Regions from separate parts of the Modestobacter lacusdianchii genome, predicted to be linked through region 1. Evidence: riboswitches for the same ligand, from Rfam matches in the RefSeq annotation. Region 1 holds a riboswitch; each other region holds the start of a gene.
The links. A riboswitch is a leader RNA that binds a small molecule or an ion and turns the genes downstream of it on or off. The one in region 1 is predicted to bind cyclic di-AMP.
Positions count from the first base shown of each region.

Region 1 (4,203 bases):
TGGACCTGGAGCGGATGGGCGCTGTCCACGTGGCAGGGACGGTCGACCGCCGGGATGACTTCGCCCGGCACCTGGCAGCCGAACTGGCCGTCAACAGCTGGTCAGACCTGCTCACCGTCACCACTGTCGGCTTCGGTCGGGAACTGGTCGACCTGGCGCCGCACCGGGTCCACCCCGTCGAGTCCGGTTCTCACATCGGCCTGGACGAATCCGGTGAGAGCGGCACCGTGGACGTGCTGGACGGTCGGCTCCGGGCCGGAACCGGCGACGGCTGGATGCCCCAGGTCGTTCTCGCTCCGCACGACATCGGCGATGACGGCGAACTGGCCGAAGCCGCCGCTGCCCTGCAGTCGCGACAGCAGCGCACAGCACTGGCCCTGGTGCTCGGCGCCGAGCCGGTGCAGCGGAGAAGCGAGTGGCTGCTCACGCTCACCGAGGACGGACTGCTTCTCGTGCCCGCTCTGGATCTTCGCCTGCCGGCGCCGCAGCTGACAGTTCAGCAAGCGCGCGACATCGCCGCGCTGCTGGCCTTCGAACGCGACTCCGGCGACGAACCCATCCCTGCCGCCGACGGCGACCGCCCATGGCAGGTGCACACCGACGCCGCCGGCGCACTGCGCGACAGCGTGACCCCTCCGGCAACCAGCCCGCCACCGGCCCTCGATCGGTTGCCGGCGCCACACCAACAGCCCGCTGCCGCAGCACCCTTCGAGGCAACTGCCAGTCACTCCGGTCCGTTGGCGACCAGCGACGTTGCGCAGGCGACGGCGCGGACTGTCCCTGCCGCACTTCGCCGGCGCATCCAGAACGACCTCACCCAGCTCGATCACGATCTGGCTGACTGGTGGTCACCCGACTGCACCCGGCCGCGGCTGACGTTGCTCGGACCGGTCACCCTGCGAGCCCACGGCAACGAGACGGCTGTGGCCAAGTCCGGGCTGCGCCGCCGCTACGAGGAGACGGTCGCCTACCTCGCCACCCGCCCGCACGGCGCCACCGCCGACGAGGCCGCCACTGCCTTGCAACCGGCCCGCGGCGGCAAGACAGACCCGGTCAGCGCCCGCGCGTACGTGCACCGGGTCACCGCCGGCGCGCGTGGGTGGCTCGGCGTCGACCCCGCCACCGGGCACAAGCACCTCAGCTCTGGTCACCGTGGCCGGTACACACTGACCAACGTGCTCGTCGACGCTGACCTGTTCCGTCAGCTGCGTGCCCGCGCGGAGGTACGCGGCGACGACGGTCTGCCCGACTTGCTCGCCGCCTTGGAGTTGGTGTCCGGGCCGCCGTTCGCCCAACGTCCCACAGGCTATGAGTGGTTGGACGGTCTCGACTTCACTCTCAGCGCCGCGATCTGCGACGTCGCCCACCAGGTCGTCACCGTCGCGCTTGCCATCGGCGACCTGGCTGCGGCGCGCACTGGCTCGGCGACCGCGCTGCTCGTCGCACCGGACGACGAACAGGTACTGCTCGACGCGATGGAAGTCGGCTACCACCAGGGAAACCGCGCCGAAGCCGAGACGTACGTAGCGCGCATCGTGCAGGTGCATGAGGGAGAGGATGAGATGGACCTGCCCATGAGCACGGCGGAGACCATCAACCGCGCCCGGCGGCAGTACCTCAACAAGGCATCCTGAGGCTCTCGACCGCGCCTCAAGATGAGTGCCCACCCGCGTCGATGAAGCAGCGACCAGCGGCACCCGGTGGCTGCACGTCCTGGCCAGTGATGGCGACGTCCTGGCGGCGATCGAGCAGCAGATCGTCGACGCGATCCATGCCCGCACCAGCGACGTCGACACCCCGGCATTCGGCCTGCAACAACCGTACCGGCCGGGTGTCGGGACTCGCGCGGGGGCGCGCACGTCCCGCCGCTGGCGCGTCGGTTCTCCCGTTCGCAAGCTACCGGCAGGACTACCGGCCCGCACGTGCTCACCGGCCACGTCAGCACTGATTGCCCGCGCCGTCACGAGCCGGAGTTCCCCGCAACCGTCGGTCCCGAGGACGACCAGCCTCAACGAAGCCCGCCAGGCGCTGGCCGAGGCCACCGCTGTGGTCGATGCCAGAGTCCAACTGCTGCCGGTGCTCGACATCTCCTGAGCCCAGGCCTGGAACAGAGATGGCAGCTAGCAGCGATGCGGCAGGCCGAAGTAGTTGGCCACTGTTACCGACCTGTGACAACTATCCAAGGTCGTAGTACCGTCCCATCCGGTCCGTGTGAGCCACGACCTCGTCCTGAGGTCCTCGCCCGGACCCCGTCGAACCACCACCGCTCGCGGTGGCGGACCGGGGACCCATCGATCCCCTGGGGTGAATCTCGCCTGGCCACAGTGCCGCCGCGAGTAGGGCTGTCTCCGGCCCGAACCCGTCAGCTAACTCGGTAGACGGTGAGGGAGAACGGAGCCCGTCGCGTTGGCGACATCGCACGACATCATCTGGCACCTCGCACAGCCGCAGTCGGCTCACCCGCAGCGCCCCCGCTGGCGCACCGCGGTGCTCGCACCGGCCTTGGCCACCAGCGCCGCACTGCTGCTGGCCCTCGCGGGCCCCGCAGCCCAGGCCGCACCCGCAGAACCGGCTGCCACAGCGAGCCAGTCCGAGCTCGCCGCCGCCGATGCCGCGCTGCGTGGCATCGAAGAGTCCGTGGCGGCAGCTGAGGAGAACCTGCAGCGGCTCACCGTGGAAGCGGAGGCAGTCGCCGACCAGAGCCTGGTCGCCCAGGCCGAACTGTCCGTCGCCCGGCAGCTGGCCGATACCCGGGTTGCGGAGCTGCATGCCGCACAGGCTGCGGTCGACCAGGCACGCACCGACGTCGCGGCTGTGGGCCGGCAGAGCTACATGGGTGCTGACGCCTATGGCGCTGCCTCGGCGTTCTTCGGTGCAGCAAGCCCCGAGGAAGTGCTCGACCGGGCCGCGACCTTGGAGTACCTCGGGGATGCCCGGGCCGAGCAGCTCGAGGAGTTCGAGGTCGTCGAGGTCCAGCAGCAGGCAGCGACCGAGGCCGCCAAGGCGGCCGTGGATGCGCGCGACGCGGCCGCTCAGGCCGCCGCGGAGGCCGAGCGGGTCGCCAAGGACGAACTCGCCACCGCCCAGCGGACCTACGACGCCGCCGTAGGCGAGAGGGCCGCGCTGGAGCAGCAACTCCAGCAGGCCCGGGAGCGAGTGGCCACCCTCGCCCGCGAAACGGCCACCTCAGCAGCTGCCGAGCAGGCAGACGCCGGCGAACCCGCAGTCGCAGCGGCCGAACGGGGCGAACAAGCGGCCTCCCGCGGAAGCGAGCGGACCTCCGCCGGCACGAGCACCGGCATACCGACGACCGGCCGGGTGACCTCGTGCTACGGCTCCCGTTGGGGAACCATGCACTACGGCGTGGACATCGCTGCTCCGATCGGCACCCCGATCTACGCGCCGGAGGGTGGTGTGGTCCTGCAGGCGGGGCCCGCGTCCGGCTTCGGCCTGGCTGTCTACCTGCAGCACGCTGACGGCTCCATCACCGTGTACGGCCACATCAACAGCTACTCGGTGGCCGCCGGACAGCAGGTGTCGGCGGGCGATCAGATCGCCGAGGTGGGCAACACGGGACAGTCCACGGGTCCGCACCTCCACTTCGAAGTGCACCAAGGTGGGCTCTACCAGAACCGCACCAACCCGATCCCGTGGCTGAGCCAGCGCGGCCTCCCTCTGGGCGGCAGCTGCGGCTGACAGCCGGGTTCGGCCACTCTTCCGCCTCGTCGAGGCCAGATCTCGGCGGCCGCGGCCGCTGAACCGTCGTTGCGCGACCTCAGGTCTCCGGTTCCTCATGGCTCTGGTGGCTGTGCCGCCCACGGCGCAGCCACCAGAGCGCGAGGAGGGCCACGGCGACGAGTCCCGCCAGGCTGGCCAGCCACGGCCGGTCCTGCAGTCCAGCCCACCAGCCGTCGGCACTGCCTGCCGCGGCTCCGAGGCTGACGTACAGCACGGACCCAGGAATGACGCCAACAGCCGTCCCGACCGCGAAGTGGACCAGCGCGATCCCGCTGACGCCGGCGGCATAACTGACCACCGCGAAGGGTGGCGCAGGCAGCATGCGAGCCGTCAGCACCGCCAGCACGCCGTGACGGCTCAGCACCTCGTCGACCCGGTTGAGGCGTTGCCGGAAGGCTCTTTGAACGAGGCTGCGGCCGAGCCAGCGGCTCGCGCCGAACCCGCCGATCCCGCCAGCCAGGGCAG
Region 1 is NZ_JBJJTJ010000012.1:107,654-111,856, reverse strand. Features, by position in the region: gene ACJTNH_RS11250 (LysM peptidoglycan-binding domain-containing protein) at 1-1,634, shown strand, start outside; gene ACJTNH_RS11245 (hypothetical protein) at 1,660-2,094, shown strand; cyclic di-AMP (ydaO/yuaA leader) riboswitch at 2,241-2,395, shown strand; gene ACJTNH_RS11240 (peptidoglycan DD-metalloendopeptidase family protein) at 2,407-3,696, shown strand; gene ACJTNH_RS11235 (TVP38/TMEM64 family protein) at 3,776-4,203, opposite strand, start outside.

Region 2 (4,203 bases), on a different contig from region 1:
TGCCCGGGAGCCAGCTGTCGGAGGGGGGCGAGCCGACCACTGTCGCGGTCGTCCAGGGGAACGTCCCTCGATCCGGCCTCGACTTCAACGCCCAGCGCAGAGCGGTCCTCGACAACCACGTCCAGCAGACCCTCGAACTGGCGGAGCGGGTCGACGGTGGCGGCACCCCGCGACCCGACGTCGTGATCTGGCCCGAGAACTCCTCGGACATCGACCCGTACCAGAACCCGGATGCAGCGGCGGCCATCGACCGGGCGGTCCGCGCGATCGACGCGCCCATCCTGATCGGTGCCGTCCTGGACGGGCCTGGTCGGTACCTGACCAATGCGGGCATCGTCTGGGACCCGGTCACCGGGCCTGGCGAGCGTTACGCCAAACGACATCCGGTGCCCTTCGGTGAGTACATGCCCGCCCGGTCGTTCTTCCGGTTGTTCAGCGAGCAGGTCGATCTGCTGCGACGCGACTTCCTGCCCGGTACCGAGCCGGGGGTCCTGGACGTGGGCGGAGTGCGCCTCGGGGACGTCATCTGCTTCGAGGTCGCCTACGACGGGCTCGTCTCCGACGTCGTGGACGGCGGCGCCTCCCTCTTGGTCGTGCAGACCAACAACGCCACGTTCGGGTACACCGCGGAGAGCGAACAGCAGCTGGCCATGAGCCGCCTGCGCGCCATCGAGCACGGGCGCACCGTCCTGGTCGCAGCGACCAGTGGCATCTCCGCAGTCGTTGCACCCGACGGGACGGTCGTCGACCGATCCGAGCTCTTCACGCCCTATGTCTTCGTCGGCTCACTGGCGCAGCGGACCCAGACGACCACGGCGACCCGAATGGGTGTCGTTCCCGAAGCTGCGCTCGCGGGGCTGTCCGGTGCTGCCGTCCTGGCCGCCCTCGCCACCGACCGTCGGCCTCGGCGGGCGCGCACCACACCTGAGCACTCCATCGATGAGGAGGGTCCTCGTGACCTCTGACGCCCTGGCCGACCTCTCCGACACGCTCTTCGGGGTGGCGATCGCCATCTATGCCCTCGCCGCCATCGGCTTCTGCGCCGAACTCGCGTTCGGCCGGCCGTCGACGCGAAGTCGACCTCAGTTGGCCACGGTGAACACCGGTGCGTCGAGCGCCACTGCTCTCCCGGCGGCCAGTGGCGCAGCCGGGCGACCCCAGGCTGCGCGGTGGGGCCAGCTGGGTGTCGTCCTGACCGCGGTCGGAGCGCTCGCACAGGCCGGCGTGCTCGTCACGCGCAGTGCGGCTGCGGGGCGTGTGCCGTGGGGCAACATGTACGAGTTCGCCACGGCGGCAGTTCTGGTCGGGGTGCTCGCCTACCTGTTCCTGGTCATCCGGGTGCCGGGCCTGCGGCGGATCGGCGTGTTCGTCCTGGGGCCGACGGTCATCGGACTGGTCCTCACCGGCTTGCACCTGTACGCGGAGTCCGGACCGCTGGTCGCCGCGCTCAGGTCAGACTGGCTCGTGGTGCACGTGTCAGCCGCCATCCTCTCGTTCGGCGTCTTCATCGTCAGCGGTGTGGCCAGCGCGCTCTACCTGGTCGCCGCCCGGTCCGAACGGTCGGCGTCAGCGGCCGGCGGTGGCGAGCAAGGCCGGGGTGGCAGGCTGCCCAGCGCGGAAACGCTCGACCGGGTGGCGCATCGGACAGCGATCTTCGGCTTCCCGGTCTGGACCTTCGCCGTGATCGCCGGCGCCATCTGGGCGGAGAGCGCCTGGGGCCGCTTCTGGGGCTGGGATCCCAAGGAGACGTGGGCCTTCATCTCCTGGGCGCTGTACGCCGCCTATCTGCACGCCCGCAACACCTCGGGGTGGCGCGGCAGGCCGGCCGCCTGGACCAACCTGGTGGCGCTGGCCACCCTGGTGTTCAACCTGCTCTTCGTGAACCTCGTGTCCACCGGTCTCCACTCCTACGGTGGTGTCTCGTGAGGCGCTTCGTTACGAGACCGTGACAACTAAGCTCCTTCGTAGTAGCGTCTCGATCCGGTCCACCCGGGCCCTGCTCCTCGCACCGAGGACCTCGGGTGGACACGCCGAACCACCACGGCCTCGCCGAGGTGGACCGGGGACCCACGTCTCTTGGGGTGAATCCTGCGTGCGCAGGTAGGGCAGCTTCCCGTCCGAACCCGTCAGCTAACCCGGTAGGCAGTCAGGAAGAACGGAGAACCGTCGCCTTGGCGACCCTGCGTCACCGGAACCCACGCCCGTCCAAGCCCCGACCCCTGTCACGCTTGGCGCCGCTGAGCGTCGCCGCGGCTGTCACCGCGCAGTTGGCGCTCACCTCGCCGACTGCGCTCGCAGCACCCGGCGACCCCAACGCCCAACAGAACTCTGCTCAGTCGACGTTCGACACGGCCAGCGCCGAGATCGACCGAGTCGAGCAGCTCCTCGCAGCCGCTGAGACAGAACTGCAGCGACTGACGGTCCTCGCTGAAGCCGCCGGTGAGGCGTCACGCCTGGCAGCGCAGGAGCTGACGACCGCCCAGGCTGCGGCAGCGACCACCGCCGCAGAGCTGGCCGCCGCTCAGGTCGCCACGACCACAGCGAAGGACGACGTGGCCGACCTCGGGCGTGAGACCTACATGGGGGCCGACTCCCTCAGTGATGCAGTGACGCTCCTGGAGGCCCGAGGGCCAGAGGACCTCCTCCAGCGTGCAGCCATGCTGGAACTGATCGGCGACGACCGGGCAGAGCGGCTACGAGCGCTGCAGGATGCCGAGAGCCAGGTCGCGCGCGCCGACCAGGCCGCCCGTGACGCGGTCGCCGCCCGCGACACCGCTGCCCAGGCGGCCGAGCAGGCCGAAGCCGCTGCTCAGGCCCAGCTCGGTCAAGCGCAGGTGAGCTATGACGCCGCGGCAGGTCAGAAGGCGGAACTGGAGGAGCAGCTGCGGACGGCGCAGGTCCAGCTCCTGACGCTCCAGGGAGACGATGACCCTGAAGCCACCGTCGACGACCGCCAGGAGGTCGCGAGCGCGGCCGCGACGGCCGGCACCGGGTCGCTGGCCGAGGGACGGGTCACCTCTTGCTTCGGGAGTCGATGGGGCACGAGCCACAACGGCGTGGACATCGCCGCACCCATCGGCACGCCTATCTACGCCCCTGACTCGGGTGTCGTGTTGCACGCCGGCCCGGCCAACGGGTTCGGCCTGGCGGTGTACATCCAGCACTCGGACGGGACGATCACCCTCTACGGTCACATCAACCAGGCGTTCGTCTCGGCCGGGCAGACTGTCTCCGCCGGCGAGCAGATCGCCGAGGTCGGCAACCGTGGTCAGTCCACCGGGCCGCACGTGCACGTGGAGGCACACACAGGCGGGCTGTACGCCAACCGCAACGACCCGGCTCCCTGGCTCGCTGCACGCGGCATCTCCCTGGGCGGAGCGTGCTCCGGCTGACCAGGTCAGCAGTGCCGGCGCTCGCACGTTGGTGGGATCCTGCGCGGATCCTCGGGGCGCAGGAGCCTCGACTGCCTAGGCTGACCGTGGAACAGGACCGGGTGGGGCGAGAAGGCGAGCGCCTGACCGTCCGGCCGGCAGCGGTGCGTCGTCGAGACGGCAAAGAGAGGTGGGGGCGTGCGCCCGTTCGGTGAGTTGGAAGCGGCGATCATGGCGGAGCTGTGGCGTCGCGGTGAACCGGCGACGGTGCGCGACGTCCTGGGGGCCCTCAACTCCTCCCGGAACCTCGCTTACACGACCGTCATGACGGTGATGGACAACCTCCACAAGAAGGGCCAGCTCACCCGGGAGATGTCGGGACGGGCGTGGTTGTACCGACCGGTTCGTAGTCGCGCCGAACATGCCGCGGCCTTGCTGCAGGACGTCCTCGCCGAATCGGGGGACCAGCAGGAGGTGCTCATGCACTTCGTCGCCGAGCTGCAGCCGGACGCGGTCGCGCAGTTGCGCACCGCCGTGGAAGCCGCTCGTTCCGAGTCGCAGACCCCGCCAGGAGACCGAGCGTGAGCGCCAGCCTGGCACTCGCCGCGATCGGTGTCGCCGTCCTAGTCCTCGGCCCACGACTGGTGGATGCAGGATGGACTGCTCAGGCCCCTCGGCTGGCGATCCTCGCCTGGCAGGCACTGACCTTCACGGCTGTCGCCACGTTCGTGCTCGCTGGAGTGACCCTGCTGATCCCCATCACCACCCTGGCGGGTGGACTGGGGCGGGTCTTCCATGCGTGCGCGGAGAGCGTCGCCAACGCCTACGGGTC
Region 2 is NZ_JBJJTJ010000014.1:21,489-25,691, reverse strand. Features, by position in the region: gene lnt (apolipoprotein N-acyltransferase) at 1-965, shown strand, start outside; gene ccsB (c-type cytochrome biogenesis protein CcsB) at 955-1,926, shown strand; cyclic di-AMP (ydaO/yuaA leader) riboswitch at 2,019-2,159, shown strand; gene ACJTNH_RS11980 (M23 family metallopeptidase) at 2,229-3,392, shown strand; gene ACJTNH_RS11975 (BlaI/MecI/CopY family transcriptional regulator) at 3,570-3,956, shown strand; gene ACJTNH_RS11970 (M56 family metallopeptidase) at 3,953-4,203, shown strand, end outside.
Region 2: it holds a riboswitch for cyclic di-AMP, as region 1 does, so the genes downstream of both, ACJTNH_RS11980 (M23 family metallopeptidase) here and ACJTNH_RS11240 (peptidoglycan DD-metalloendopeptidase family protein) in region 1, are expected to answer to the same signal.

Region 3 (4,203 bases), on a different contig from region 1:
GCACCTGAGCAGCGCCGAGGCCTTCGTCGCCGGCGTCCGCTCGGCGATCTACGCGCAGTGCCCGCCGATGATCACCGATGGCCTGGAGATCGTGGTGAGCCGGGTCGGTCAGCAGGCCGCCCTGCTCGGCGCCGGCCGGGAGGCCCTCGACCTGGCGTTCTCCCCGGAACAGCTGGCCGCCCGGGCGGGGGCTCGCTGAGCCGGGTGTGACTGCTGTGCCGGGTGGTGTGACGACTCGGCAACGGGCACGCGCCGTGCGCGTTTCGCGACTCGCTGTGCTCCAGTCTGCACCCGAGTGATCACCGGGGAACGTGGTCATCGGGGAACGAGGAGTGCGACATGCGCGGGATCGTCGTGATCGACCAGCCGGTCGAGGACCGGGTCGTGGGCTGGCACGTCAGCGTCGGTGACGGCCTGGAGTCGACGATGGCCGGCGCCTGGGTGCTCCCCGCCGACGACCCGCGGATCTCTCCGCTGCTGACCGGCCGGGTGCTGGTCACCACCGAGGAGGCTGCTGCGCGGTTCGGCCGCGGTGCCGACGTCGGTGCCCTCGCGATGGCGATCGTCGCCGAGACCAGCGCGCTGGACGCCGCCTTCGCCGCGCACCTGGCCGCCCTGCCGTCGTCCCGCCGCAGCCTGGTCGCCCCGCGCTGGCCGCGGATGGCCCTGCGCCCGACCCGGGTCACCGCCGGCGACCCGCTCGCCAGTGGCGCGCTCACCCTGGCCCGCTGGGTCTCCGAGCTGCTGGCCGCCTGGGACCAGATCGAGAAGGAGCGGCTGGCCCGCCCGTTCCTCGTCGCCCGCGGTGGTGCCCGCGCCCGCGCCTTCCCGCCCGGCTGGGGAGCGTCCGCCCCCGTCGCGCTGGCCGCCTGACCGTCGTCCCGCGAGTCACTCGTGCACCCGTCCGACGCAGGCGTCGCGCGACACCGCCGGCCTGACCCGCCGCCGGTCCACTGGTCGGCAGTCTCCCCTGAGCAGCGCCACCGGGCGCTCGAGCAGAGGAGCGGCGTGGCCCAGACACCCACCGGCACGGCACCCACCGGCACGGCGCCCACCGGTGCGCCGGCGCACGACCGCACGCTGGTCTGCGCGGGCACGCTCCTGTCGCTGCTGGTCGTCCTGGTCGCGGTCGCCGGCGGGCTGCCCACAGCGGTCGGCGTGCTCGGCGTGGTCCTCGCCGCCGTCGGCGCGGTCGCGCTGGTGCGCGGCCAGGCCCCCCGCCTGCAGGTCGTCGGCCGGCCGGCCGGCGCGGTCGTGCTGGGTGTCGGTGCGGTGACCCTGGGCGCCGCCGTCGTCCTCTCGGCCGGCAGCCCGGGTGCGGTGGCCGACACCGCGCTGGACGCCGCCCCGGCCACCCCGCAGGCGCAGCAGGCCGCTCCGGTGGCGGCCGCGCCGACGCTGGCGATCACCTGCCCCGGCGGGTTCGGTGCCTCGCCGCTGTTCGGCCACGACGTCACCGCCACCGCGCCGTACTCGGTGACCATCGACTACGGCGACGGCGACGTCTACACCCACGACGACCAGCACCTGTCCGCCGTCTTCTCGCACACGTACGCGGCCGAGGGCAGCTTCGAGGTCACCGCCGTCGTCACCGACGCGACCGGCCAGACCGCCAGCGGAAGCTGCACCTACCGCTGGTGAGGCCCCGCTGGTGCCCCGGCCGCAACCGGGACACCAGCGGTCCTACGAGGGCGGAGATGGCCATCTCCGCCCTCCGGGTGTCAGACCAGCCGGCGGGCGGAGTGGTAGCCCCACATCTGGTCGACGTTCGCGATCTTGACGACGTCGCCGCTGGTCGGTGCGTGCACCATCTGGCCGTTGCCGATGTAGATGCCCACGTGACCGACCGGGTGGTAGAAGAACACCAGGTCACCGGGCTGCAGGGCGGCGCGGTCGACGGGCGTGCCCATCGTCGACTGCATCCGCGACGAGTGCGGCAGCGAGACGCCGGCCGCCGCGAAGGCGTACTGGGTCAGGCCCGAGCAGTCGTAGGAGTTCGGGCCGGCGCCGGCCCACACGTACGGCTTGCCCTGCTGGGCGAGCGCGGTGTCGACGGCCACCTGGGCCGCGACGTTCGGGGCCACGACGGGGGCCACCGGAGCGGCCACCGGCGGCGCGCTGCCGCCGGCCGAGGCCTGCGCGGTCAGCGGGGTGAGCACGACTCCGGCGCCGGCGAACAGGGCGATCAACGCCCGCCGTCCGGCTCGGGGGGAACGGCGGGACGAGCTGTGCATGGTCGTCATGGACGACGTTTCTCCTGGTTCTCCTCGACCGCCTACCGAGTTAGCTGACGGGTTCGGGCGGGGAACTCGCCCGGCGCGACCGTGCTGGCCCGCGCTTCACCCCAGAACTGCGATGGGTCCCCGGCCCGGGCTCACGGCCGCCGTGTCGTGGCGGCCGCCCGGTTCGGCGGTGCCCGCCGGGCTGTCACCAGGAGCGGTGACGGCTCGAACCCGTCGGGCGGGACGACCGTAAGCGGGCTCCCGGTCGCCCGCTGGGGGCCGGATCGGGCCCTGCGAGGCCCGAAACGAGACCGCCCGTTGCCGCCCGCGACACGACTCGCCGGAGCCGACCTGCGGTGCCGTGATCGGCGCTCGCGGGCCCTCCGGCGTGTCGTCCCGGGGGTCAGCGGCCTGGCGATCTGCCGCGCGACGCGCGTGCCTGAACGGTGCGTGAGCGGGTGATGACCGCTGGATGCTCGCCCGGGACGACGACCGCCCCGCACCGGCAGGGCCGGTACGGGGCGGTCGTGGGAGTCGTGCGGGTGGTCAGCCGGGGGAGTCGGTGATCCCGAACTGCACCTTGCCGGACGGGTCCGGGACGGCGTCGAGGGTCTTGTCGCCGAGCAGCGTCGCGGCCTTCGGGTCCAGGAACACCCGGACGCCGTCCTGGTCGACGACCTGGTCGTCCTCGGCCGGCACCGCGGCCAGGCCCAGCGCCAGGGACTCGCCGCTCGGGTCGTCGGCGATGCGCAACCCGCCCTGGTCGGGCAGCTCGGTCTGGTCGAGGATGCCGCGGATCGCGGTGGCCGCCTGCGGGGTCAACGTGAGCATGGGGAGGTTCCTCTCGTGTCGGGGTGCCCCGACCGGCCGCGCGCAGCGCGTCGTCGGGCCGCGCGGCGGCCGGTCAGGGGTGGTACCTCGCCCCTCCAACCTCCCGAAGGCGGCGCGAGTGGGTCAAGCGTGGGCGGAGATCGTCACGAGGTCGCAGCACTCGCGGCGGCCCGGTGCTCGTCGCCCGTGCCGGCCCGGTTCAGCGCCGGAGGTGCTGCTGCCACTCCCGTGGGGTGACGCCGTAGGCCCGCTTGAACCGCCGGCCGAAGTGGCTGGGGTCGACGAAGCCCGTGGCGCGCGCGACCGCGGCGATCGACCGGCGACGGCCGGCGGGCGACGCCAGCTGGGCGCGGGCCAGCTCCAGGCGCTGCCCGATCACCTCCTGCTCCAGGCTCAGGCCGGCGTCGCTGAACACCCGGTAGAGGTGGCGCACCGACACCGCGTGCGCGCCGGCGATCGACTCCGGCGTCAGCTGCGGGTCGGTCAGGTGCTGGCCGATGTGCGCCCGCACCCGGGTCAGCAGCGTCTCCTCGCCCACCGCACCGCTGAGCCGGGCATCGCCGGCGGCCGACACGATCAGCGCCCGCAGCAGCTCGACCGTCGCCGTCCCGAGGGCGGCGGCGCCGGGGTCGCCCGACAGGTCTCCGACGCGGGCGCAGACCTGTTCCAGGTGGGCGCGGACCAGGCCGTGCAGCCGGCTGGCCCGCAACCGTGGTGACGCGCGCCGGACGACGTCCACCGGCAGGGCGAGCTGCTCGTACCGGACCTGGAACGACCGCGAGCCGCCGCCCACCGAGCAGCCGAACGAGTACGGCGCGGTGAGGTCGACCAGCATCAGGTCGCTGCCCCGGACCAGCTGCTCGTGCCCGAGCTGGCTGAACTCGCCGCAGCCCTGGGCCTGGAAGGCCAGCGCGACGACCGCCGGGCTCTCCCGGCGCACGTGGCGCGGTGTGCGGGTCAGGCGGAACGCCGAGGCATCGGTGGTGAAGACCGCCGCCCGGCCGAGGGGGAACAGGTGCATCCGCGCGTACATCCGCTCAGGGGACGTCCGCTGCTGCACGCGGCAGGGCACCGAGGCCTCCTGCATGGCGACGCGGAAGGCCTCGACGCGGTCGGTGCACGCGATGTCGCGGGTGTCGAGCAGCAGCAT
Region 3 is NZ_JBJJTJ010000021.1:38,629-42,831, forward strand. Features, by position in the region: gene ACJTNH_RS14965 (ROK family protein) at 1-199, shown strand, start outside; gene ACJTNH_RS14970 (hypothetical protein) at 340-873, shown strand; gene ACJTNH_RS14975 (PKD domain-containing protein) at 1,009-1,641, shown strand; gene ACJTNH_RS14980 (C40 family peptidase) at 1,722-2,243, opposite strand; cyclic di-AMP (ydaO/yuaA leader) riboswitch at 2,277-2,380, opposite strand; gene ACJTNH_RS14985 (HesB/IscA family protein) at 2,769-3,053, opposite strand; gene ACJTNH_RS14990 (helix-turn-helix domain-containing protein) at 3,253-4,203, opposite strand.
Region 3: it holds a riboswitch for cyclic di-AMP, as region 1 does, so the genes downstream of both, ACJTNH_RS14980 (C40 family peptidase) here and ACJTNH_RS11240 (peptidoglycan DD-metalloendopeptidase family protein) in region 1, are expected to answer to the same signal.

Region 4 (4,203 bases), on a different contig from region 1:
ACGGGCTCTACCGCTTCCCCGGGGGCACGGAGGCGGTCGAGACCCGGCGGGTGTCGCCGTCGTACGGGCCGCTGCACCGCATCCAGCCGGTGGAGGGCCGCTGGTTGCGCGCGGGTGACCGGCAGAGCCTGTCGCCGGCGCTGGTGGTCAACCGGGACTTCCTGGGGCTGCTCGGGGTGACCGACCTGAGCGGTCACCCGACCGTGGTCATCGGCGGCCCGCAGCCGGTGCTCGCCACGATCGTCGGGGTGGCCGCCTGGAACGAGGGCTACCCGGCCGCCTACCGGATCGACTCCTCCGCCGGGGACGCCACCGCGTCGGCCGGCGGGGTCGGCTTCTGGTCACCGCCCACCCTGGAGCTGTGGGTGCCCTCCGACCAGGCCGACGCGGTGGTGGCCGCGGTGCGGACCGACCTGGCCCGGTTGCTGCCCGGCGCCGAGGTGCAGGCCAACCGGCAGGACCCGGAGAACCTGGAGGACACGATCGCGAAGCTCCGGCTCGCGGTGCGCGCCGCCGGCCTGGTGGTGCTGTTCCTGGGTGGGCTGGGCGTGCTGAACATCGGTCTGGTCACCGTGCGGCAACGGATCCGGGAGATCGGCGTGCGGCGCAGCTTCGGGGCGACCTCCGCGCGGGTCTTCTCCGCGGTCGTGCTGGAGAGCGTGGTGGCCACGGCCCTGGCCGGGCTGGCCGCGGTGGCCGTGTCCGTGGCGATCGTGCGCAACCTGCCGCTGGAGCGGTGGTTGGCCGGTGGCGTCCCGCTGGCCGACGCCCCCGGCTTCCCGGTCTCCGCCGCGGTCGAGGGGCTGCTCGCCGCCACGGCCGTGGGGGCGCTGGCCGGGCTGGTGCCCGCGCTGATCGCCGTCCGGGTCAAGGTGATCGACGCGATCAGGTTCTGACGCGGGCCCGCGCCCTCCCCACCGCGCACGGTGGGGAGGGCGGGGCGTGCCTCAGAGCGCCAGCTGCTGCCCGACGTAGATCAGGTGCGGGTCGCTGATGGTGCCCTGGTTGGCCGCGTAGAGCGCCCGCCAGCCGCCGGCGACGCCCTGCGCGCTGGCGATGCTGCCGAGGGTGTCACCCGGCTGCACCGTGTAGCTGCCCCCGGACGGGGCCGGTGCGGGGGCCGGTGCCGGATCGGCGACCGCCGTGGTGCCGCCGGTCAGGTACTGCCCGCACACCGGCCAGGCGCCGATGCCCTGGCCGACGAGCACCCGCTCGGCGACGGCGATCTGCTGGGCCGGGGTGGCCAGGTCGGCGCGCGGCGCGAACTCGAGGCCGCCGTAACCCTCCCAGGTGGGCTGGTAGAACTGCAGCCCGCCGTAGTAGCCGTTGCCGGTGTTGATCTGCCAGTTGCCGCTGGACTCGCAGTCGGCGACGCCGCTCCAGTCGTGCTCCCCGGCGGCCGAGGCGGGCGCGGCGAGGACGCCGATCCCGATCGCGGTCGCGCCGGCCAGGACGGCGCCGCCCCGGGTCAGGCGACGGGTCCGGGACGTGTTCGTGTGGGACAAGTGATCCTCCGATCACCGCCTGCGAGGTGAGCTGTCGGGTTCGGGCTGATCGATGCCCGGCCGGTCGTGCAGCGCGCACGGCACGGCTTCACCCCGAGACGCGCGGACGCGTCGGTGGAGAGTGGTTCCCCCGCCCCCGTCCTGGAATGCTCGGGGTCAGGCGACCGGCGGACGGGGTTGGGCGGTCCGGTGCCTCGTACCCGGCCATTCCGGCCCGGGCACGCGACCCATGGTGTGCGAGACCGTCCGGTTCCGCTCGTCCTCTCCGGTGCCGGTCGGGCGTCCGCCCAGGAGCGGTCGCGACAGGCCGGACGCTCGGCGGCTCCCCGTGGGCCGCCACCCACTCAGCGTCACCGCCCCCGGACGCCGAACGGCGGCCGGACCCAAGAGCCCGACCGCCGCTCGGCCCCCTCCCCGGCCCGCCCTGAGCTTGCGACGGGTGGGGAGGAAGGGGGTCCTTCCTCAGTCCCGCACGAGCAGCGCGACCGGCAGCTGGGTGAGCAGGTCGGCCAGCCGGACCCCGGCCCGGTCGGAGACGACCCGGTTGCCGGTGAGCAGGTCCCGCCAGGCACCGGTGCGCGAGCCGACGGTCGTGTCGCCCCAGCCGGTCTCGGCCAGGTGCACCGGCCGGCGGGTCGCCACCGTCACCACCCCGCCGCGGTCGAAGGCGATCACCGAGTCGGCGGCCGGCCCGGTCGCCTCGACCGGCATGTAGCCGGCGTACGCCTCGGGGGAGTCGCGGCGGTGCCGCAGCGTGCGGGAGACCACCAGCAGCTTGGCCGCACCCGTCTCGTCGACCGGCGGGACCCAGCCCTCGTCGAGCCGGCTGAGCAGCTCGCGCCGCAGGTCGTAGTCGACCGGACGGCGGTTGTCCGGGTCGACCAGCGAGAAGTCCCACAGCTCGGTGCCCTGGTAGACGTCCGGGACACCGGCGATGGTCAGCTGCAGCAGCTTCTGGCTCAGCGAGTTGCTGTACCCGAAGGGCGCGACCCGCTGCACGAACGCCTCGATCTCGGCGTGCGTGGTCGCGTCGTCGAAGGCCGCGTCGACCAGCGCGTGCAGCTGGTCCTCGAACTCCTGCACCGGGTTGGTCCAGGTGGTCGAGGTGCCGGCCTCCCGGGCGGCCTTCTCCACGTAGGCGTGCGCCCGCTCCCGGGACAGCGGCCAGGCGCCGACCAGGTTCTGCCACACGAGGTGGGCCAGCTGCCGGTCGGCGAGCGGGTGCCGGCCGAGCCAGCCGCGCACCAGGCCGGCCCACTCGCTGGGCACCTCGGCGAGCACCGCCAGCCGCGCCCGGACGTCCTCGCTGCGCTTGGTGTCGTGCGTCGACAGCGTCGTCATCGACGCCGGACGGCGCTCGGCCCGCTGCTGCTGCGCCTCGTGGAACTCGGCGACCGTGGTGCCGAACCGCGCCGGGTCGCCACCCACCTCGTTGAGCGCGACGAACCGGGCCCACCGGTAGTAGGCGCTGTCCTCCACGCCCTTGGCCATCACCGGGCCGGAGGTCTGCTCGAAGCGGGTGGCCAGCTCGGTGCCGGCCGAGCCGAGCAGCGGGTGCAGCGCGTCGACGGCGTCGGCCAGGTCGGCGCGGCGCTGCTTGACCGCCGCGACCGTCTCGTCCAGGTGCTCGCGGCCGTCAGGCAGGTAGCTGCGGTAGACGGGGAAGCTCGCCAGCAGCTCGGCCAGCCCCTCGCGCACCTGCTCGGCCGGCACGCCCGGCAGCTCGCCGACGATGCGCTGCAGCCGGGCCACCTCCGAGCCGAGCATGCCGTCGGTGACCTCGCGCTTGCAGTCGTGCACCAGCTGCGCGTAGTCGACCTGCCCACCGGCCAGCTCGGTGTCCAGGGCGGTGATCGCCGCCTCGCCGGCCGGGTCGACCAGCACCTCGTCGACCTCGGAGAGCGCGTCGTACCCCGTCGTCCCGGCCGTCTTCCACGACCCGGGCAGCTCCTCGCCGGGCTCGAGGATCTTCTCCACCACGGTCCACCGGTCGCCGGTGGCCTCGGCCAGGGCGTCGAGGTAGCCCTTGGGGTCGGCGAGGCCGTCCGGGTGGTCGATCCGCAGCGCGTCGACCGAGCCGTTCTCGACCAGCTCCACGATCAGCGCGTGGGTGGCCCGGAAGACCTCCGGGTCCTCCACCCGCAGCCCGGCGAGGGTGTTGATCGCGAAGAACCGGCGGTAGTTGAGCTGGTCGTCGGCGCGCCGCCAGTCGACCAGCTCGTAGTGCTGCCGGGCGTGCACCTCCTGCGGCGGCCCGCCCTCGGTGCCCGGGGCGATCGGGAACCGGTTGTCGTAGTACCGGAGCTCGCCGTCGACCACCTCCAGCTCCGACACGTCGTCCGCGCTGCCCAGCACCGGGATGCGCACCTTGCCGCCACCGAAGTCCCAGTCGACGTCGAAGGCGTCGGCGTGCGCGGACTCCCGCCCGTGCTGCAGCAGGTCCCACCACCAGGTCGACTCGGCCGGGTCGCTGACGCCCATGTGGTTGGGCACCAGGTCCAGCACCAGGCCCAGGCCGTGCTCGTGCAGCGCGGCGACCAGCCGGTCGAACCCGGCCCGGCCCCCGCGCGGCTCGTCGATGTGGGCGTGGTCGACGGTGTCGTACCCGTGCGTGCTCCCCGCCGCCGAGCGCAGCAGCGGCGAGGAGTAGGCGTGGGTGACGCCGAGGTCGGCCAGGTACCCGGCCACCGCCGCGGCG
Region 4 is NZ_JBJJTJ010000034.1:26,180-30,382, forward strand. Features, by position in the region: gene ACJTNH_RS18355 (ABC transporter permease) at 1-896, shown strand, start outside; gene ACJTNH_RS18360 (transglycosylase family protein) at 948-1,505, opposite strand; cyclic di-AMP (ydaO/yuaA leader) riboswitch at 1,507-1,678, opposite strand; gene treY (malto-oligosyltrehalose synthase) at 1,968-4,203, opposite strand, start outside.
Region 4: it holds a riboswitch for cyclic di-AMP, as region 1 does, so the genes downstream of both, ACJTNH_RS18360 (transglycosylase family protein) here and ACJTNH_RS11240 (peptidoglycan DD-metalloendopeptidase family protein) in region 1, are expected to answer to the same signal.